2 regions of the Rhizobium sp. SG570 genome follow, and region 1 is predicted to be linked to the other one. Evidence: predicted binding sites of a transcription regulator. Region 1 holds the regulator's gene; the other holds the start of a gene.
The links. Region 1 encodes HrcA, which represses chaperone genes, less so after heat shock. Its sites were predicted from a motif close to GTTAGCACTCNCNNNNNGNGAGTGCTAAC; they were not measured.
Positions count from the first base shown of each region.

Region 1 (11,208 bases):
GGCCTTGATCGCGGCATTTTCCTCGAAGGTCGTGCCTGTTTCGTCCGGTTCGATGAAATTGAGGTCGGCGGCCGACTTGGCGGCAAAGCCGAAGGGGCCGATCAGATCCTCGATTTCGCGGATCTTGCCGGCATTGTGGCTGGCGACGACGATGGTCTTGGTATCGAGTTTGCGCATGTCTTGTCCCGTCATAAGCCCCAGATGCGGGGTTCGGCGCATTCCAGGCTGTTGCCGGCCGGATCGCGGAAATAGATCGAGCGGCCGCCGTTCGGCCAGTGAAAATCGGCTTCGATGGCAATGCCCGCAGCCTTCAGCTTCCGGGCCATTGCCTCGATGTCGTCGCCGCTGAGCCGAAAGCAGACATGACCATCGCCCGTCGTGCCATGCGGCGGCACGGGAAGGGAGCCCGGTTCCGGCGGCTTCATCGTCTCGGCCGGATTGAAGATCAACAGCACGCCCGGCCCGCAACGATAAAAGACATGGCGGTTACCACCACGTGCGATCTTCTCGAGCCCGAGAATGCCGCTATAAAAGGCCTCGATCGCATCGAGATCGTCCGCATAGAGAGCGGTTTCCAAGATGCCTTCGAGAGCCGCGTCCGCCATTGCAGGATATCCTCAGACGATCGCCTGCTTCTGCAGATCCACCAGTTCGGCAATGCCGTTCTTGGCAAGGCCCAGGAGCGTGGCGAATTCTTCTTCGCTGAAGGGCGTGCCCTCGGCCGTTCCCTGGATCTCGACGATCCCGCCTTTGCCGGTCATGACGAAGTTGGCGTCGGTTTCTGCCGAGGAATCCTCGAGATAATCGAGGTCGATCACCGGCTGGCTGGCGAAGATGCCGCAGGAGATCGCCGCGATGTGATCTTTCAGTACGCGGTCGACTTTGATCATGTTGCGGCTTTCCATCCACTTCATGCAATCGTAGAGCGCGATCCACCCACCGGTGATCGCCGCGGTCCGCGTGCCGCCATCGGCCTGGATGACGTCGCAGTCGACGGTGATCTGACGTTCGCCGAGCTCCTTCAGGTCGACGACGGCGCGCAGCGAGCGGCCGATGAGGCGCTGGATTTCCTGCGTGCGGCCGCCCTGCTTGCCGGCGGCAGCTTCGCGCTTCATGCGCTCGCCGGTCGCGCGCGGCAGCATGCCGTATTCAGCCGTGACCCAACCCTTGCCGCTGTTGCGCAGCCATGGCGGCGTCTTTTCTTCCAGGCTTGCCGTGCAGAGCACATGCGTATCGCCGAACTTGACCAGGCACGAGCCTTCCGCATGCTTGGAAAAATTGCGCTCGAACGACACCTTGCGCATCTGATCGGTTTTTCTGCCTGAAGGCCGCATTCCACTCTCCTGAAACTTCGATGACCGCTTCTACGACCCAGAGGAGGCTTTTGCAAAGGAAAAGCAGGCTTTAATGCCCCACTGCGGCGGTAACCGCATTTTTCCCTTTTGCGATTGCTAACTGAATGATTATATTTTCACTAAGGCTCAATGGAACGGATTTGGCAGCAAAATGGTATTTACGACATCGACGGTTTCGGATGTCATTGCTGCGCTTGACGAACGCTCCAAGGAAATCTTTCGCCGCATCGTCGAAGGCTATCTCGAAAACGGCGAGCCGCTCGGTTCGCGCAATCTTTCGCGCCTGCTGCCCATGTCCTTGTCGCCAGCTTCGGTGCGCAATGTCATGAGCGACTTGGAAGAGCTTGGTCTCATCTATTCGCCGCATATCAGCGCCGGCCGGCTGCCGACCCAGATCGGCCTGCGCTTCTTCGTCGACGCCTTCATGCAGGTCGGTGACCTCTCCGCCGAGGACCGCGCCAACATCGATCGGCAGGTGCGCGGGAGCAATCGCGACCAGCCGATGGAATCGGTCATGTCCGAGGCGAGCCGCATGCTGTCCGGCATTTCGCGCGGCGCCGGCCTGGTCATTACCGCGAAAAGCGATCCCGTGCTGAAGCATGTGGAATTCATCCGCCTGGAGCCGACCAAGGCGCTTGCGGTGCTTGTCGGCGATCATGACCAGGTCGAAAACCGCATCATCGAACTGCCGGCCGGCATCACCTCGTCGCAGCTGACGGAGGCCGCCAATTTCCTCAATGCTCATATGGCCGGCCAGACCCTTCCGGAATTCCGCCGGCGTGTGCAAAGTCTGAAGGATAGCGTCCGCCAGGAGTTGGACAGCCTGTCGCATGAGCTGGTCGAGCGCGGAATTGCGGTGCTGTCGGGTGACGACGCCGAAGGCAAGCCGACGCAACTCATCGTGCGTGGCCACGCCAATCTGCTGGCCGACGTCGGCGGCGCCGAGGATCTGGACCGGCTGCGTCTGCTATTCGATGACCTTGAAAAGAAGGACAGTCTCATCGAGATCCTCAACCTTGCGGAAAGCGGACCGGGGGTGCGTATCTTCATCGGTTCGGAAAACAAGCTCTTTTCGCTGTCCGGCTCATCGCTCATCGTCGCTCCCTACCGCGACGATGACGATCGCATCGTCGGAGCAGTCGGCGTCATCGGTCCGACGCGGCTGAACTACGCACGCATCGTACCCATGGTGGATTATACGGCACAGCTGATTTCGAGGCTGTCGCGGCCAGGGATCTGACGCCTAGTCGGGAAGCAGCGTTCCCGATCCGCCCATTTCCGCCGGAAAATCCTTCTGCTTCGGCAGTCCATCTTTCATGTGCAGCACCGTCGTCTCGTAATTGGCGTGAAATGCCGGTTGAAAGTCGAGACCGGGAAGGACAGCGGCGTAAACATCGGTTACGCCCCATGGGGGATGCTCCGTCAGCAGATGGCCCCCGCAGACCGTGCACCACTTGCGCACGCTCGTTTCGGTCTTCTGGTAGCTGCCGATGCGATCTGCACCCTTGGTAATGTGGACGGCTTCGGGCGGCCAGAGCGAGAAGGCATTGACCGGTCCCGCCGACCATTCCCGGCAGGAATCGCAGTGGCAATAGCCCATCGCGATAGGCTCGCCGTCGACGGTGACCTCGACTGCACCGCAGAAACATTTGCCGGAAAGGGATTTGCCGCTGGACATTGATCTCACCCGCCGTGTTGAGATACGCTTAACTATATCACCGGAGAGAAGGCCTGGATAGCCGAGTCGCAACCAGCGTCTCTGATCCGCCGGTATCTTGCCACCGTCGTAATGCCACGAATTGGCTGATCTTCTCGACAAAGCCTTGATTTTTTCCGGCTAAACCTCGATATCGGGCACATCCAAAAGACAAAGCAATTCGGAGACCGTCATGACCGACGAAACAACGAAAACCGGACCTGACGCCGCGGCGGCCGACACATCAGCGGATTTCGCTCAAGACGCAGCGGAAACCATTGATGCGACCGAGCCGTCTCAGCCGGACCCGGTCGAGCTGCTGAAGGCCGAAAACGGCGAACTGCGTGACCGCTACCTTCGCCTCGCCGCCGAGATGGACAATCTTCGCCGCCGCACCGAGCGTGATGTGAAGGATGCGAAGTCCTATTCCGTGGCGAGCTTCGCCCGCGACATGCTTGCAGTGGCGGACAATCTGCGCCGCACGCTGGACGCCATTCCGGCCGAAGCGCGCGCCGGCGCCGATGCCGGCCTGCAGACGCTGATCGACGGCGTCGAGATGACCGAGCGTTCCATGCTCTCGGCACTGGAGCGCCATGGCGTGCGCCAGATCGAACCGATCGGGCAGAAGTTCGACCCCAATTTCCATCAGGCGATGTTCGAGGTGCCGAATTCAGAGGTGCCGAACAATACGGTCGTGCAGGTCGTGCAGGCCGGCTTCGTCATCGGCGAGCGCGTTCTGCGCCCGGCCATGGTCGGCGTCGCCAAGGGCGGCCCCAAGATCGTCGAGAACGCAGAGGGCGCCAACAGCCCGCTGGACGAAAAAGACGCCTGATCTTCACGCGATAAAAAAATAAGAGCCGGATGATCCACAATCATCCGGCTCTTATTTTTGCCTTGATCCGATGTGATCCAAGTCACCGTTAAGCGGCGTTGGATGCCTGTTCCTCGTTGAGGAATGCATAGATCGCCGAAGCGGATTCGGTGGCGCGCAGCTTGGCGACCAGGTCCTGGTCTCGCAAAACGCGGGCGATGCGTGAGAGTGCCTTGAGATGATCGGCGCCTGCGCCTTCAGGCGCGAGCAGCAGGAAGACGAGGTCGACGGGCTGGTCGTCCAGCGCCTCAAAATCGACCGGTGCTTCGAGGCGCGCGAAAATGCCTGCGATGGATTTGATGCTGGCAAGCTTGCCATGCGGGATGGCGATGCCGTTGCCGACGCCGGTGGAGCCCAGGCGCTCGCGCTGCAGCACCACGTCGAAAATCTCTCGTTCGGGAAGTCCGGTCAGTTTGGAGGCTTTGGCTGCCAGCTCCTGAAGCAGTTGTTTTTTGGAATTTGCCCTCAAGGCGGGGATGATCGCATCTTGGTGTAGCAAATCTGCCAATGCCATTCTCTTTATCCTTCGTGTCGCCGAGAACCGATAACGGGGGAGCGGCGGTCGGCCTACTTAGGCACGGAGCCGCCGCTCATCTTCTATTCTCAGCCTTTGATATTGGCCGCGTCGATCCAGCCAATGTTACCGTCCTGACGACGGTAGACGATGTTCAGATGTTCCTTGCCGGGACTGCGGAAGAGCAGCAACGGTTCGTCGGTCATGTCGAGCGCCATCACAGCCGTCGCCACCGACATGGTCTTCAATTGCTTCGTGCTTTCGGCAACGATCACCGGCGCGAAATCGGAGGCAATCTCTTCGTCGTCGTCCGGAACGCCGTCCATGACGGTGTAGGCGACTTCAGCCTGACCGTTCGCATGATTGCCGGCCTGATGGTCCTTAAGCTTGCGTTTGTAACGGCGCAGACGTTTCTCGATACGCTCGGACGCCGCGTCGAAAGCAAGCTGCGGGTCCATCGCCTCTCCGGCGGCATGCAACACCACACCGCTGTCGAGATGAAGCTTGCAATCGGCCGCGAAGCGAGAACTGGACTTGTGAACAGTTACCTGACCCGAATACCCCCCGTCGAAGTATTTCGTCACGGCCATACCGATCTGGTCTTCAATCCGCTGGCGGAATGAGTCACCAATTTCCATATGTTTACCGGAGACACGCACACTCATGGAGTTTCCCTTCTTGTAGTGGTTATTGCGCGTACCAGTTTACGCCAAGCCTCAAGCTCATCCAAGCACTTCACGCGGTCAAAGACAAATTGCGTATATCGGCCGCCTTCGGGATGATGGGGATAAGTTCATGGTCGTGCTGTCCTGCAGCGATTGCGGCGGGCTTCTAGCCCCGCCGCATCTGAAAGTCAACTGCATCTTAACGGACTGTTAGGAGATCCGCAGTCTGTGGTTGAATGCCGACAACGGTCAGAAGTTCGCGACTTTTGCGATGGCCCGCTTCTCTCGCCGCCGCTGCACGGATGAAGGAATGTTCATTGCCTCGCGGTATTTTGCAACCGTACGGCGAGCCAGCTCGATGCCGCCCTTCTTCAGCGTATCCACGATATCATCGTCGGACAGAACCGCATCGGAACTCTCGCTCGAGATCAGCAGGCGGATCTTGTGACGCACCGCTTCGGCGGAATGGCTGTCGCCGCCTTCGACGGCGCTGATCGAAACCGTGAAGAAATATTTGAGCTCGAACAGTCCGCGTGGCGTTAGAATATATTTATTCGAGGTCACGCGACTGACGGTCGATTCATGCATCTTGATGGCGTCCGCCACGGTTTTCAGATTGAGTGGCCGCAGATGGTCGACCCCATGCACCAGGAAAGCGTCCTGCTGCCGCACGATTTCGCTCGCCACCTTCATGATCGTCTTGGCTCGCTGGTCAAGGCTGCGGGTCAGCCAATTGGCATTCTGCAGGCATTCCGACAGAAAGGCGTGGTCCTGGCTGGTTTTGGAGACGCAGGCGAAATAGGACTGGCTCACCAGCACGCGCGGCAACGTATCGGGGTTGAGCTCCACTAGCCAGCTGCCGTCTGCGGCGGGGCGCACCACGATATCGGGCATGATCGCCTCGGATATGCCGGTCTCGAAGCAGCTGCCGGGCTTCGGGTTGAGCTGGCGGATCTCCGTCATCATGTCGAGCAGGTCTTCCTCGTCGACACCACAGAGCCGCTTCAGCGTTGCAAAATCACGCCGGGCGAGAAGCTCGAGATTCTGGATCAACCGCTCCATAGCCGGATCGAAACGATCCCTCTGCCGAAGCTGGATTGCCAGACATTCGCTGAGAGAGCGTGCGAAGACCCCGGGGGGATCCAACTGCTGCAAGATATTCAGCACGCGTTCCACTTCCCGAGGGGCGGCACCGAGACGCTCCGCCGTTTCCTTCGGGTCGGCATGCAGATAACCGGCATCATCGAGCTGGTCGATGAGGTACTGCGCGATCAGCCGGTCGGCCGCGGCCGGAAGCGAAAAGGGGATTTGTTCGTTCAGATGATCGCGAAGCGACACCTGGCCGGCGACAAAATCGTCAAGATCGTAGCTCTCGCCGGCTTCGCCGCCAGGCATGGATTTCCATTGGCTCAGCAGTTCCGGCGCATCGGCACGCTGCGGACTTCCATCGTCGGGAAAGACGTTGCTGAAATTGGTATCGAGCTCGTTGTTCAGCCGGTCCGCATTGCCGGTATTGTCGCTCTCGTACCAGTCGCTCGCCAGATCACCGGGATTGCGGTCGAAATCATCGTCGCCGTGGGTTTCGTCCACGGTTTCGAAGCGCTCGTCCTTCGTCTCGCGATCGCCACTACTGCCTATATCCTCGTCATTTGACGCAAATTCAAGCAGCGGATTCTTCTCGACTTCCTGCGCGATAAACTGAGTCAGTTCAAAATGGGTCATCTGCAGCAACTGGATGGATTGCATCAGTTGCGGTGTCATCACCAGGCTTTGGCTTTGGCGCAGGAAAAGATTGGCCGATAGTGCCATGGCGGACGCGGGACTCCCCTTGATCTCCTCGGGAATTCGCGTTTTCCGTTAATAAAAACTTCGCGAAATCCCAACTGGCCCAAAAATTGCTTTTTTATTGGATTTGGTCAAGTGGAACTGTGAAGCGAAGGTAAATTTCCGAAGCGCGACAGCGTCCAATAATATTGACGTGCGCTCCGGTTGAATTTCAGCCTGTCAAAGGCTGAAATTGTCGCCGAGATACAGCTTTCGTACTTCCGGATTGCTGACGATGTCGTTCGCCCTGCCATGGGTCAGGACTTCACCTGCATGGATGATGTAGGCGCGATCGATCAGGCCGAGCGTCTCACGAACATTGTGGTCGGTGATCAACACGCCGATACCGCGCGCCGTCAGGTGATGGACGAGGTTCTGGATGTCGGCGACCGAGATCGGGTCGACGCCGGCGAAGGGCTCGTCGAGAAGCATGAAGGTCGGGTCGGTTGCCAGTGCGCGCGCTATTTCCAGGCGCCGCCGCTCGCCGCCCGAAAGCGCTATCGCCGGCACTGTGCGCAGATTGCGAATGTGGAATTCCTCCAGCAGTTCGTCAATCTTGTGTTCCCGCTTCGCCTTGTCCTTTTCGTGGACCTCGAGCACGGCGCGGATGTTCTCCTCCACCGTCAGGCCACGGAAGATCGAGGCTTCCTGCGGCAGATAGCCGACCCCGAGCCGAGCGCGGCGATACATCGGCATCGAGGTGACATTGTTGCCGTCGATCTCGATCGTACCTTCGTCGACAGGCACGAGGCCGGTGATCATGTAGAAGCAGGTGGTCTTGCCCGCGCCGTTAGGCCCGAGCAGGCCGACCGCCTCACCACGCCGCACCACCAGCGAGACGCCGTTGACGACGCGCCGGGTGCGGTAGGTCTTGGTGAGGCCGCGCGCAATCAGGGTACCCTGATAACGCGCTTTATCCGCGGCCGGTGCGCCCGCTGCCGTGGAGGAAGGCCCGGTCGTGCCGGGCAAGATGGAAGTGGTCGATGTCGTCACGGGGCCGGTATCAGTTCTTCTTTTGCTGTTGTTGCTGCACTTGCTGCGACTTGGGATCGAGCTGGATCTGGACACGGCCCCCGCATGCATCCAGCTGCGCTTCGCCCGTCGCCATGTGCACGGTGAGCTGACAACCGGTGAAAACGTTCGGTCCGTCGGTCAGCACCACTTTCTTGCCCTTGAGGATGGCAAGCTGGTTGGCCATGTCGAACGAGCCGTCGTCTGCTGTCGCCGTCTGTGTGCCGGAAACGAGGTAGACCTTGTCGGTGACCAGAATGTGGTCGATATTGGCGTCACCCGATACCAGCGACTGGTTCTGCTCCTTGGCTGCCTTGGCGACCGGATTGTCCTCCGCCGGCTTGGCATTGGCATCAGCGGGCTGCTTCTTCTTGTAGAAAACAGTCATCTTGCCAGCCTGCATCGTCGTGGTCCCCTGAACCACCTTGACGTTGCCGGTGAACACGGCCTGGCTTTCCGCATCATGGATTTCCAGCTTGTCGCTTTCGATCTGGATCGGCTGATCCTTGGAAAGCGCAAGCCCTGGCATGTTGCTTGTCGTTGCCTGCGCGCCTGCTTCCGCCGCTGCGAAAAAGGCGAGCGCGCTGAAAGCACAAAAAAGGCCTGCCTTGCGCAGGCCGGAGTTGAAAATTGAATGTGTCCAATCGTTTATCATGAACCGCCCGGCTTCTGTTCGCTAGCTGTGTTGTGGAACGCGGACGGTTCGATACGCATTTGAACCTGCCCGTCGAATTCGATTACGCTCCCCTTATCCGTCATCTTGAGCGAACGCGCAACAACCGACATGCCACCTCGCTGGATTGCAACCTGATCCTGGCTGGACAGGTCGCCCTTCTTCACATCGAGGAAAGCGGTCTTGAACTCGGCGCGCAAGCCGTTGTCCATCTGAACGACGAAGGGCTCGGTCAGTTTCAACGTGTCGGCCTGGCGATCGAAATCCGCGCTCTGGGCCGTCACATGCGCGATCACGTCAGTATTGACAGGCATCGATGCCTTGATCGTCTTCAGCGTGATCATGTTCGGATTCCGGATATCTTGCAGCGCCTTTTCCGCAAGCAGGGAGTAATTGATGCCGTCCTTGTTGCGGCCGGCGATGGCGGGACGCTCCATGACGACCTTGCCGTCTTCGATCTTGGCGCCCTCGATCTGGATGTCGGCCGGCAGATAGGCGCGGATGACGGAGACGGCGATGAAGATAAGCGAGACGATGAAAGCGGCCAAAGGCAGCAGTATTCGCAGCCTCTTCACACGTGCGGAGTGAAAAGTGGCGACTTTATACGCGTTTCGGTCCGGCGCTGAGTGGATTGCGTGGCCGGAGGTCTCGATCGTATTGAGCATGCAACAGGTCCGTCTTTTCTGATCCGGAGAACGGCATTCACGTCATGCACAGACTGTGCCAAAAGGCCTATCGGATCGTTTCGCATTATTGCACTGGCTTGCCAATATGGATTTTTTTCTGCAGCCGAGGAATTTTGGCAGAAAAATATGCCATTTGCTGGTTTCATCCGATCAGGCGATGTCCTATCTGATGAAGCATCGGAGTGCCGTTCCGTCGAGGACATCGAAAAACGGGATCGCCCTTTGCTGAGGATTGTGCCTGTTTCAAGGTATTATGCATCCGGTTCGTAGCGCATTCGGTTTGTGACAGGGAGAAATAAAGCGTTATGGACAGTTCTGCAATTGCGGACCGGCGACAAATGCGCCGCAAGCTTGGTTTCTGGCGTGTCATCGCTGTTTTACTCCTCGTCGCGCTCGGCTTTGCGCTCTATCGTTTCGTCGCGGGCGACCTGCCTGACACGCGGGGACCGCAGATTGCCCGCGTCACGATTTCCGGGCTTATTCAGGACGATCCCGAACTTCTCGAGCGGCTGAAGAAGATCCGCGACAACGATCAGGTCAAGGCGTTGATCGTGTCGATCTCTTCGACCGGCGGCACGACCTATGGCGGCGAACGTATCTTCAAGGCGATCCGCGCCGTCGCCGCCAAGAAGCCCGTTGTCTCCGACATCCGCACCGTCGCGGCGTCTGCGGGCTATATGATCGCAACTGCCGGCGATGATATCGTCGCGGGCGATACCTCGATCACGGGGTCGATCGGCGTCATCTTCCAATATCCGCAGGTCAAGGATCTGCTCGACAAAATCGGGGTTTCGCTCGACGAGATCAAGTCTGCGCCGCTGAAGGCCGAACCGTCGCCTTTCCATCCGGCCAGCGAAGACGCCAAGAATATGATCCGCAATATGGTCATGGACAGCTACGGCTGGTTCGTCGACCTTGTGGCGGATCGTCGCAAATTGCCGCGCGAAGACGTCTTGAAGCTTGCCGACGGCAGCATTTTCACCGGCCGTCAGGCGCTTCAGAACAAGTTGATCGATACGCTTGGTGGCGAAGACGAGATCCTGGCCTACCTCGAAACGCGCAAGGTCAAAAAGGACCTGCCGATCGTCGACTGGAAGGCGGAAGGCAAAAGCTCATCCTTCTTGTGGCCGGGTGCCGCTTCCTGGTTGCTAAATCGTTTCGGTTATGATGATTTTGTGAGGGGAGAGGGCCTCCAGAAAATCATAACCGAGAAGTTGTTTCTTGACGGCCTGCTTTCTCTTTGGCAGGGTGCAGCCAACTGATAAATCAATGATTTAAGGGGGTAGCCGTGATCAAGTCGGAATTGGTGCAGATTGTTGCCGCCCGCAACCCGCATCTCTATCACCGCGACGTCGAAAATATCGTCAACGCTGTCCTCGACGAGATCACCGATGCGCTTGCCGCGGGTAACCGGGTTGAACTTCGCGGCTTCGGCGCTTTCTCCGTCAAGAACCGGCCTTCTCGCTCCGGTCGCAACCCGCGCACGGGCGATACGGTGTTCGTCGAGGAGAAGTGGGTTCCCTTCTTCAAGACCGGCAAGGAACTGCGCGAACGCCTGAATCCGGGCGCCGGCGACGAGGAAGACGACAACTAATAGCCGGCTCGGCTCGTTCTTTCCCGAAATGTGCCCGCGGACATATCCATTGGACATGATTGCGCCGCGACGCGGTGGTACTTGAACTCGGCCGCGTCTTTCCTATTCTGCGGCTGGCGGCATCACGCGTGCAGTCGCACGGATACGCCTGGATAAAGGAGCTGCGCAATGGCTAAAAAGATCGTCAATCTGCTGATATTGCTGCCGCTCGGCATCATCCTGATCGTATTCTGCGTTGCGAACAGGCAGTCCGTGACGCTCGCGCTCAATCCGTTCCGGCCTGAAGATCAGGTCCTGTCGCTGAACGCACCGCTGTTCG
Region 1 covers NZ_JAAZQI010000006.1:84,573-95,780, reverse strand. Annotated here, with positions in the region: gene rdgB (RdgB/HAM1 family non-canonical purine NTP pyrophosphatase) at 1-177, opposite strand, end outside; gene FHT28_RS14240 (VOC family protein) at 189-605, opposite strand; gene rph (ribonuclease PH) at 618-1,334, opposite strand; gene hrcA (heat-inducible transcriptional repressor HrcA) at 1,507-2,595, shown strand; gene FHT28_RS14225 (GFA family protein) at 2,599-3,033, opposite strand; gene grpE (nucleotide exchange factor GrpE) at 3,245-3,883, shown strand; gene ptsN (PTS IIA-like nitrogen regulatory protein PtsN) at 3,972-4,436, opposite strand; gene raiA (ribosome-associated translation inhibitor RaiA) at 4,526-5,101, opposite strand; gene rpoN (RNA polymerase factor sigma-54) at 5,351-6,910, opposite strand; gene lptB (LPS export ABC transporter ATP-binding protein) at 7,106-7,897, opposite strand; gene FHT28_RS14195 (LptA/OstA family protein) at 7,929-8,591, opposite strand; gene lptC (LPS export ABC transporter periplasmic protein LptC) at 8,588-9,274, opposite strand; gene sppA (signal peptide peptidase SppA) at 9,601-10,557, shown strand; gene FHT28_RS14180 (integration host factor subunit beta) at 10,584-10,889, shown strand; gene FHT28_RS14175 (LapA family protein) at 11,058-11,208, shown strand, end outside.

Region 2 (11,208 bases), on a different contig from region 1:
TCGACTGCTTGCGGCCCTGCTCGTCCATGGTGAAGCCATGCGTGACCACCGTGTCATAAGGCGCGCGGCCACGCGTCGCGGCACTTTCGAGCAGCGACGAATGGAACCAGCCGCGATGCTGGTCCGAGCCTTCGAGGTAGACGTCCGCCGGCCACTTGAGGTCCGGACGATCTTCCAGCGTGAACGTATGGGTCGAGCCCGAGTCGAACCAGACATCGAGGATATCCATGACCTGCGTCCAGGGCTCGTTGGCCTTCTCGCCAAGGAAGCGCTCGCGGGCGCCGTCTGCGAACCAGGCGTCAGCCCCCTCGCCTTCGAAGGCTTCGAGGATGCGAGCATTCACGCCGTCATCCTGCAGGATGTTGCCCTGCTCGTCGACGAAGATGCAGATTGGCACGCCCCAGGCGCGCTGGCGCGACAGAACCCAGTCCGGGCGCTGTTCGATCATGGCGCGCAGACGGTTCTGGCCGGCAGCAGGCACGAAGCGGGTATCGTCGATCGCCTTCAGCGCGCGCGACCGCAGCGTGGAGCCGTCCGCGAAGTCCTTGTCCATGTAGACGAACCATTGCGGTGTGTTGCGGAAGATCACCGGCTTCTTCGAGCGCCAGGAATGCGGATAGGAATGCTTCAGCCGTCCGCGCGCGAAGAGCGTGTTCGTCTCGATCAGCGCCTTGATGACGAGGTCGTTGGCATTGCCCTTCTTGCCGTTGTCGTCCATGACGCGGCCGCCTTCGAACCCGGGGGCATCGGCGGTGTAGAAGCCAGCGTCATCGACGGGGAACGGGATGGTGGACGAGATGCCGCGCGCTTCGAGCGCACGCGCATGTCCCGTCCACGCGTCGAAGTCCTCGCGGCCGTGGCTGGGTGCGGTATGCACAAAGCCGGTGCCCGCATCGTCGGTCACGTGATCGCCGTCCAGCAACGGCACCTTGAAGCCGTAGCCGAGCGAAGCCAGCGGATGCGCGCAGGTGAGCGCTGCCAGATCGTCTGCGGTGACATCGTTCAGGCGCTTGTATTGTAGCTTTGCCTTGGCGAAGGATTCCTCGGCAAGCTTGTCGGCAAAGACCAGCTTCTCGCCAGGGCGCGGCCCGAAATCATTGGCGGCTTCCGTCACTTCGTAGAGACCATAGGAAACGCGCTGGGAATAGGCGATCGCACGGTTGCCGGGGATCGTCCAGGGCGTCGTCGTCCAGATGACGACAAAGGTCCCGGCAAGCTCGGCCGGGCCTTCAACGACCGGGAACTTCACCCAGATCGTATCACTCTCGACATCCGCATATTCGACTTCGGCTTCAGCCAGCGCCGTGCGCTCGACCACCGACCACATGATCGGCTTGGAGCCACGATAAAGCTGCCCGCTGCGGGCGATCTTCAAGAGCTCACCGGCGATACGGGATTCCGCATGGAAATTCATGGTCAGATAAGGATTATCGAAATCGCCAACGATGCCGAGGCGCTTGAACTCCTCGGCCTGGATCTTGATCCAGCCGGCGGCAAAATCACGGCATTCCTGGCGAAACTCGTTCACCGGAACCTCGTCCTTGTTCTTGCCCTTCTCGCGGTATTTTTCCTCGATCTTCCACTCGATCGGCAGGCCGTGGCAGTCCCAGCCGGGAACGTAGTTGCTGTCATAGCCGCGCATCTGGAACGAGCGGGTGATGACATCCTTCAGGATCTTGTTGAGGGCATGGCCGATATGGATGTGGCCATTGGCGTAGGGCGGGCCGTCATGCAGCACGAACTTGTCGCGGCCGGCGGCGGAGGCGCGCAGCTTTTTGTAGAGATCCATGTCCTGCCAGCGGCTCACCAGCTCCGGCTCCTTCTGCGGCAGTCCAGCGCGCATCGGAAAGTCGGTTTCCGGCAGGTAAAGGGTCTTGGAATAATCCATCTTTTCAGCGGTATCGGTCATAGTTCTGACAATTGCCTCGGTGTCTCGGGCGTCTTGCGCCAAACAGGCGCAGCCATATGGGGATTTTTCGGCGGCGGAAAGCGCCTCGGGAACGGGCGCCAAGAACCCGGACCTCCCGGCAGCTTAAAGCGCGCGGAAGGCCGGGCCAATAATTCGTATCGATAAGCTCAGCCGAAATTGGGTCATGATCGCCGGTTCATAGGCGTTTTTTCCAAGGAAAGGAAGAGGAAACAATGCCGGCAGCGCACAGAAAGGCCGCGGACGTTTCCGCCCGCGGCCGACAGGATATTGCTTCGATCAGGCGTGTGCCGTCGCCCGCGCCGGCATGACCGCATTGAGGATCACCGACACAACGATATTTGCTGCCAGCGCCAGCAGCCCCGTATAGACGGTGAAGCTTGCGTCTCCGAGCGTGACTATGTGCAGCGGCTTCCAGCCGGCATCCCATACGAGGTAGGTGCCGCCGAAGAAGCCGACGAACCAGCCGGCAAGCAGAGCCGGCGCGCGGAACCACTTGGTATAGAGGCCGAAGACCAGGGCCGGCAGCGTCTGCAATATCCAGATGCCGCCCAAGAGCTGCAGATCGAGCGCGAATTGCGTCGGCAGGAAAATGATGACGAGAAGCGCACCGACCTTGACGACGAGCGAGGTCATCTTGGCGACCTTTGCCTCGCCGGCATCGGAAACCTGCGGATTGATGTAGGCCTTCCAGAAGTTGCGGGTGAAGAGGTTGGCGGCACCAATGCTCATCACGGCGGCGGGAACCAGCGCACCGATGGCGATGGCCGCAAAGGCAAAGCCGGCAAACCAGCTCGAGAACAGCGACTGGAACAGCGCCGGAACGACATCATTGGGGCTATCCAGCTTCAGATGTGCCGCGTGGCCCATATAGCCGAGCAGGGCCAACAGGCCGAGCAGCAGCGTATAGGCCGGCAGCAACACGGCATTCTTGCGGATGGTATTGCCGCTGTTGGAGGCGAAGATGCCGGTCAGCGTGTGCGGATACATGAAGGCCGCGAGCGCCGAGCCGAGCGCCAGCGTCGCATAGGCGACATACTGGTTGCCGCCGAGCAGCAGGCTGCCTGCCCCCTTGGCCTGGAAGTCCGCATCCGCGGCGGCAAAGACATTGGCGTAACCGCCGAGTTTCGCCGGGATGAGCGCGATGGCGGCAATGACAACGATGTAGATCATGATGTCCTTGACGAAGGCGATCAGCGCCGGGGCGCGAAGGCCGGCCGAATAGGTGTAGAGCGCCAGGATGATGAAGGCGACGGCGAGCGGCAGTTCGCCGTGAAGCCCCAGGGCCTTGAACACTGCCGTCATGCCGACGAGCTGCAAGGCGATATAGGGCATGGTGGCGATGACGCCGGTGAGCGCGACCGCCAATTCGAGCGCCCGCGAGCCGTATTGGCCGTGCACGACATCGCCGGCGGTGACGTAGCCGTGATCCTTTGCCCGCCTCCAGAGAAGCGGCATCACTATGAAGACGAAAGGATAGACGACGATGGTATAGGGCAGCGCGAAGAACCCATAGGCGCCGACCGTGTAGACCAGGGCCGGGACGGCGATCACGGTATAGGCCGTGTAGAAGTCGCCGCCCACGAGAAACCAGGTAATCCACGTGCCGAAGGTGCGGCCGCCAAGGCCCCATTCGTCAATATGGGCAAGGGTCTTCGGCCGGCGCCAGCGCGCGGCGACAAAGCCCATGACGGTCACGAGCGCCAAGAAGAAAATGAAGACGGCGAGTGCGGTCGGATCGATCTCAGTCGTCATGGCGCATGCTCCGATAGGCGATCCACGTCAGGACAGCGGTGATCGGCACCCAGGCCAGCTGATACCAATAGAAGAAGGGGAAACCGAGCAAGACCGGATCATGGCTGTTGTAGAAGGGGACCCAGAGCAAGCCGATATAGGGAATGACGAGCAGCCAGCAGGCCGCCGTTCCAAAGCGTTTATCCATTCGAATACCTTTCGGAGACTGGCGCGCCGACTCACGCCTCATCGCCGATAAGGATTAACGCATATGAAGGTTGGCTCAAGGCAAAAAAATGCTGCGGTGCGGCACGCTTCGCCCAGCCAACCCCTTGCATGATATCAGGAAAATGCGATGCAGCGATCGATTTCGCCAAGCGGTCGGACGCCGGCGAGCAGCGCCCTCGCCTCATCCTCGTCCTTCCTGATCTGCGCGACCAGCGCATCCAGGCCGTCGAACTTCAGTTCGGGGCGGAGATAGCCGAAGAAGGAAACCGAACAGATCTGGCCGTAGAGGTCGCCGCTGAAATCGAAGACATAGGTCTCGAGCAGCGGCGCGCCGTTGTCGGTGACCGTCGGACGGCGGCCGTAGCTCGCAACCGCGTCGCGGATGACGCCGTCCGCTGCACGGAACCGCACGGCATAGATACCGGCCTTCAGCGATATTTCCGGCGGAAGCTGCATATTGGCCGTGGGGAAACCGAGCGTGCGACCGAGCTTCTCGCCGCCGATGACAGGCGCTTCGACGGTATAGCGATATCCGAGCATGCCGGCGACCTGGCCCACGTCTCCCTCGGCCAACAGCGTGCGGATGCGGCTCGAGGAGATGACCTCGGTATTCTCGTCGCGAAAGGCGTCGATAAGCGTCACGCCGAAACCATTGTGGCTGCCGGCGTTCATCAGGAAGGCGGGGCCGCCCTGACGGTCGTGGCCGAAATGGAAATCGAAGCCGGTGACGACTTCCGAGGCGTGCAGCCAGTCGATGAGGATCGAATGGACGAATTCATCCGCCGAGCGCTGCGAAAAGGTCCGGTCGAACGGGTATTCGATGACGGCGTTGAAGCCGAGGGCTTCCAACAAGCGCGCCTTCAGCGGTGCCGGCGTCAGGCGGAAGACCGGCCGATCCGGCTTGAACACGGTGCGGGGATGCGGCTCGAAGGTCAGCACCAGAGCTGGAACGCCCCGCTCCCTGGCGATCTCCAGCGCCCGATCGAGGACCGACTGATGACCGCGATGCACACCGTCAAAATTGCCGATGGCGATGACCCCGCCCTTGAGATCGTCGGGAAGCGGGTCGCGGGTCTCGTTGCGATGGAAAACGGTCATCGTCTGCCACTCCGGTCAAGCAAGGCGCGGCATCCACCACTTCGGCGAGGCCTGCTCGCGCGCCAGGAAGGCGCCGAGGGCTGCTTCGTCGGTGTGACCGTCGACGACGTATTCGCGGGCGTGGATGCCATGGCTGATGTAAAGAAGATCGAGGCCGTAATCGAGCGCGCCGCGCACGTCGGTCGGCATGCCGTCGCCGATGGCGACGACGCGCGACAGCGGGAATTCACTTCGCACCTCGCGGGCTGCCGCAATCGCGGCTTCGTAGATCGGCTGATGCGGCTTGCCGGCGATCCGCGTCTGCCCGCCGAGCCGCTCGTAATAGGCGGCCATGGCGCCGGCGCACGGGATCATCCGGTGGCCGCGCTCGACCACGAGGTCTGGATTGGCGCAGATGAGCGGCACCTTGCGGGCAGCCCAAGCCGTCAGCATGTCGGTATAATCGTCAGGCGTTTCGGTCTCGTCGTCGAAGAAGCCGGTGCAGACGATGCTTTCGGCTTCGCCCGCCTCGACACGCTGCACGTCGAGCCCTTCGAGGATGCCGATGTCACGCTCCGGCCCCAGCAGGAACACTTTTTTCGGACCCTCGGCGATCAGGCTGCGGGTGACATCGCCCGATGTGACGATGCGGTCATAGGCACTGTCGGGAACACCGATCACGCGCAGCTGCTCGACCACCCTCGGAGCGACGCGCGGGGAATTGGTGATGAGCACGACGGTCAGACCCTGGCTGCGGGCCGCTTCCAGCGCGATGGACGCTTCCTTGTAACCGGAGACGCCGTTATGCAGCACGCCCCACACATCGCAGAGCGCAACATCATAAAGTCCGCCGATCTCGCGAAAGCTTCCGATACGTTTGCCCATGCGGTCCTCGCGTCAAATAAATCACGGGCTGACATCGCAAACCGGCCGGCAAATTACAAGAGCGATACGCAGGTTTTTGCGCCGCACAGGGCTCAAGCGGCAAGCCGGAGCAGGGAACCCGCCACGGCAGAAACGCTAAGCACGGTGGCAACGCCGGCGCGCTGACGGAAAACCAGGACGGCCGCGAGGACGAAGAGCAACAGCGCCGAAATATCAAGGGTGCCCCAATTCGGCCACGCGATACCAGCGATCGGTACATTGGCGAAATCGTCGCCGTCAATCCTGACGGGGTGACTGAACAGCACCAGCCGATCGACATTCGCAAACAGCACATGCAGCCCGAACCAAACCGAAAGGTTGGTCATGACGCCGACGATGGCCGCCGTGATGGCGGCAAGCGCGCCCGAAAGACCCGAATGGCCGCGCAATTTTTCGATGTAAGGCGCACCGGCGAAAATGAAGAGGAAGCTCGGCGCAAATGTCGCCCAGGCCGCGAGGCTCGCTCCGAGAAAACCGCCAAACAGAGGATCGAAGCCGAAGGGATTGCGAAATCCCGCCATGAAGCCGACGAAGCACAAAACCAATACGAGGGGCCCAGGAGTCGTCTCGGCAAGTGCGAGACCATCCAGCATTTCGCCCGGCTTCAGCCAGGCATAATGCTGTACCGCCGTCTGCGCGACATAAGCCAGAACAGCATAGGCGCCGCCGAAGGTGACGATCGCCATGCGTGAGAAAAAGGAGAAAATGGCGCCGAATACGCTTGTTTCACCGCTGAGCGCCTCGGAGACGACATCCTGTGGACCGTGGAGAGCATGCACCAACAACAGTGGCGCCTGCCAGATCAATACCCAAAGCAGGATCGTCAGGACGGACGCCTTCGCTTGAGCGCCTCCGAGCCATCCGAAGCGGCTGGTTGGCGCCGTCAGGCGCGGCAATCGTGGTCGCCACCGTTCGTCACGCCAGGCTCGATGGAGGACCCGCCCATATCCGGTAAGGCCGGCCAGCAGCACGACCATGGGAAAGGGCAGATCGAAGATGAAGAGAAGGACGAAGCTGGCAATCGCTATCGCCACATGGAAGCGGCTCTTGAGGGCACGGCCGCTCAGCCGCATCAGCGCCTGCAAGACGATCGCCAGCACGCCCGCCTTGATGCCGAAGAAGATCATGGCAAGCAGGCTGGTGTCATGGAAAATGGCGTAGAAAGCCGAAAGCGCCAGAATGACGACAAAGCCCGGCAGGATGAACAGCAGACCGGCAATCAAACCGCCGCGCCAGCCATGCAGCAGCCAGCCGATGTAAGTCGCAAGCTGCTGTGCCTCCGGGCCTGGCAAGAGCATGCAGTAGCTCAAGGCATGCAGGAAGCGCTCCTCATCGACCCAACGCCTCTCGTCGACGATCATGCGATGCATGAGGGCGATCTGCCCGGCCGGGCCGCCAAAGCTCAAGGCGCCGACGCGCGCCCACACGCGTGTGGCTTCGCTGAGGGACGGGCTCGCAACCAGATCGTCAGCCAAAACGGTTTCGCTCACGATCTTCTTGCTCCATGCGATACCCAATCATGCTTTTCCTGGGTCGCGTCTCGCGACCAGCGATAAAGCGCGTCATAACACAACATGCCTGCATCCAACTGTTCGATATCGTCAGCAAACATGCGCGACAGGCCGAGCGAAACGGCAAGCAAGCCAGCCGCCTGCGGTTCAAGATCGAGCCGGTTGGTATCGGCGCCCCTGATGATGCGGGAAAGATGGTGAAGTGCCGGGAGGTCGAGCCGGAATTCTCTCACCATGGTATCGAAAGTGCATTCCTCCTCGCGGTGGCTCCAGAATACCCCCTCCACATCGAAGGGTGTCGCGCCGAAGCGTTCGGCGACGCCGTCGACTTCCTGAGCCGTCACGAAGAGAAACGAAGCGCCGGGATCAACGAAGCGGCGGATCAGCCAGGGACATGCGATACGATCGATCTTCGGCCGGGCGCGGGTTACCCACACGGTTGCACCGGACGCGTTGGCATCGGGCAGGATCGAAACCGGGATCAACGGCAATCCTGCCGCCCGCCAGGCGTCGAGACCGCCGTCGAGGATTTCCGCCGCGGCACCAGCCAGCCGCAGCCAGGCGGCGACGCCTTCGCTGAGCTTGCCGCCGTGCTGACAGAGGCAAACGACATTCCGGTTGTGAAATTCGGCGGCCCAAGCCTGAACATCCTTGTAATCCCGGCGGCGCGAGGCCGGCACCAGACAGGGATCGGCGTCGAAATCCTCGACGCTGCGAACGTCGAGTATCGCGGGCGCTTTCGGCGTGCCCAGCAGACGAAGAAGCTTTTCGGGGGTGATGGCGCTGAACGAAGTCATGTTACGTCCCTTCCAAAAGAGATGGACGCGAAACTCCGGCATGACGCCTCGTGGGGTATCCGCAAACCCCATGCCCAGGATTTTCCGGCAAAACCGGCAGCAAGTCAATGAAGAGCGGTTTGAAAAAATTCACGGGCACGTTCTTGACTCGTTTGCTAGCCACCCCTAAATCACCGTCGCTAGCACTCGCCAATGCTGAGTGCTAACGCAGCCCATACGGATCCCCCGCTGATCCGTGAATGTCATTTGATCGAGGGATTAGACAATGGCAAGCACCAATTTCCGCCCCCTTCATGACCGCGTCGTCGTTCGTCGCGTCGAGTCCGAAGCAAAGACCAAGGGTGGTATCATCATTCCCGATACCGCCAAGGAAAAGCCGCAGGAAGGCGAAATCGTCGCCGTCGGCTCCGGCGTTCGCGATGACTCCGGCAAGATCGTCCCGCTCGACGTCAAGGCCGGCGACCGCATCCTGTTCGGCAAGTGGTCGGGCACCGAAGTCAAGCTTGACGGCGAAGACCTTCTCATCATGAAGGAAGCCGACATCATGGGCATCATCGGCTAATCCAGCCGGTTTCCCCTTTTCCGATACAGCTGACGGGCCATAAACCCGGACAATGCGAATTCAGGAGTTTTTAGACATGGCAGCTAAAGAAGTAAAATTCGGCCGCAGCGCCCGCGAAAAGATGCTTCGTGGCGTCGATATTCTCGCCGACGCAGTCAAGGTAACGCTCGGCCCGAAGGGTCGTAACGTCGTTATCGACAAGTCCTTCGGCGCTCCGCGCATCACCAAGGACGGCGTCACGGTCGCCAAGGAAATCGAACTCGAAGACAAGTTCGAAAACATGGGCGCCCAGATGGTCCGCGAAGTTGCTTCGAAGACCAACGACATCGCCGGCGACGGCACCACGACCGCAACCGTTCTCGCCCAGGCCATCGTTCGCGAAGGTGCCAAGGCAGTTGCAGCCGGCATGAACCCGATGGACCTGAAGCGCGGTATCGATCTCGCCGTTTCAGAAGTCGTCAAGGATCTCCAGGCCAAGGCCAAGAAGATCAACACGTCGGAAGAAGTCGCACAGGTCGGCACGATCTCGGCAAACGGCGAAAAGCAGATCGGTCTCGATATTGCTGAAGCCATGCAGAAGGTCGGCAACGAAGGTGTCATCACGGTTGAAGAAGCCAAGACCGCCGAAACCGAACTCGAAGTCGTCGAAGGCATGCAGTTCGACCGTGGCTACCTCAGCCCCTACTTCGTGACCAACCCGGAAAAGATGATCGCCGATCTCGAAGACGCGTTCATCCTGCTGCACGAGAAGAAGCTCTCGAACCTGCAGGCCATGCTCCCGGTTCTCGAAGCCGTCGTTCAGACCGGCAAGCCGCTCCTCATCATCGCTGAAGACGTCGAAGGCGAAGCTCTTGCAACGCTCGTCGTCAACAAGCTGCGTGGCGGTCTGAAGATCGCTGCCGTCAAGGCTCCTGGCTTCGGCGATCGCCGCAAGGCCATGCTTGAAGACATCGCCATCCTCACGGGCGGCACTGTCATCTCCGAAGACCTCGGCATCAAGCTCGAGTCGGTCACCCTCGACATGCTCGGCCGTTCCAAGAAGGTTTCGATCTCCAAGGAAAACACCACGATCGTCGACGGCGCCGGCCAGAAGTCCGACATCGAAGGACGCGTTGCCCAGATCAAGGCTCAGATCGAAGAAACCTCTTCCGATTACGACCGCGAAAAGCTGCAAGAACGTCTTGCCAAGCTCGCTGGCGGCGTTGCCGTGATCCGCGTTGGCGGCTCGACGGAAGTTGAAGTGAAGGAAAAGAAGGACCGCATCGACGACGCTCTCAACGCGACGCGCGCTGCTGTTCAGGAAGGCATCGTACCGGGCGGTGGTATCGCTCTCCTGCGTTCCTCCACGAAGATCACCGCCAAGGGTGAGAACCAGGATCAGGAAGCCGGCGTCAACATCATTCGTCGTGCGCTGCAGGCGTTGGTTCGCCAGATCGCTGAAAACGCTGGTGACGAAGCTTCGATCGTTGTCGGCAAGGTTCTCGACAAGAACGAAGACAACTACGGCTACAACGCTCAGACGTCTGAATATGGCGACATGATCGCCATGGGCATCGTCGACCCGGTCAAGGTTGTCCGCACGGCTCTGCAGAACGCAGCTTCTGTTGCTTCGCTGCTGATCACCACCGAAGCCATGATCGCCGAACTGCCGAAGAAGGACGCTCCGGCTATGCCTGGCGGCATGGGCGGCATGGGTGGAATGGACATGATGTGATAGGGCTTTAGCCTTATTATGACTGTTCAATCCGGCATCCGGAATTGACGAAGGGCGGCCCTCGGGTCGCCCTTTTCATTTGTGCCGAAACAGTTTTGATGCAAGTTCGGCAAGTTTCATGGCCATGCAAATTTACGCAAACTGCCCCATTGCCGTTTTCAAAAAAGTCCCTATAAATCCCAGCGCAGCGATTTTAGAGGGTAAGCTGCAATGCACACAAATTTTACTTATTTTCGGCACGCTTAATCAGCGCCTGCGTACAATCATGACATCAGGGAATGATGGCGTCCGGATTTATTACTTGAAATGACTTCATAGACGGGATCGACAACCCGAAAAGCATGGCGAAAGACGGAATCGGCGGAGATGCGGCTCTGCTTTTCCTGAAGGCGCGACATGCGGGGGAGACGTTCCATCCGAAGATGGACGGAATTCGAATGAAGCGCGCTCGGGGGACCATGCGCTCAAGTGAGGATCATATTGTTCAAGATTGCCAAGGCCAATTTTTCCGCACCCTTTGCTCCCGGCTCGCTGGAATTCGGGGGGCATGATCCCGATCTTCTGGCGCAGTTTTGTGTTTCCGAAGGTTGGACGGGCGACCTGTCGAGCGGCATCATCCGGCTCGGTCAGTGGAGCACCATGCTGCACGGGCTGAGCTCCTCGGAATGCGGTCTCTTGAGCCTGATGCATTGCTATGATGCGCATGATCGCATCCGCATCCTCGATATTTTCGA
Region 2 covers NZ_JAAZQI010000033.1:13,899-25,106, forward strand. Annotated here, with positions in the region: gene ileS (isoleucine--tRNA ligase) at 1-1,909, opposite strand, end outside; gene FHT28_RS34100 (sodium:solute symporter family protein) at 2,207-3,682, opposite strand; gene FHT28_RS34105 (DUF3311 domain-containing protein) at 3,672-3,869, opposite strand; gene FHT28_RS34110 (bifunctional riboflavin kinase/FAD synthetase) at 4,004-4,987, opposite strand; gene FHT28_RS34115 (TIGR01459 family HAD-type hydrolase) at 5,003-5,851, opposite strand; gene chrA (chromate efflux transporter) at 5,944-7,380, opposite strand; gene FHT28_RS34125 (sulfurtransferase/chromate resistance protein) at 7,377-8,198, opposite strand; gene groES (co-chaperone GroES) at 8,464-8,760, shown strand; gene groL (chaperonin GroEL) at 8,837-10,474, shown strand; gene FHT28_RS34140 (hypothetical protein) at 10,593-10,784, shown strand; gene FHT28_RS34145 (hypothetical protein) at 10,955-11,208, shown strand, end outside.
Region 2: the regulator HrcA is predicted to act here: its motif matches at 8,377-8,405, upstream of groES (co-chaperone GroES).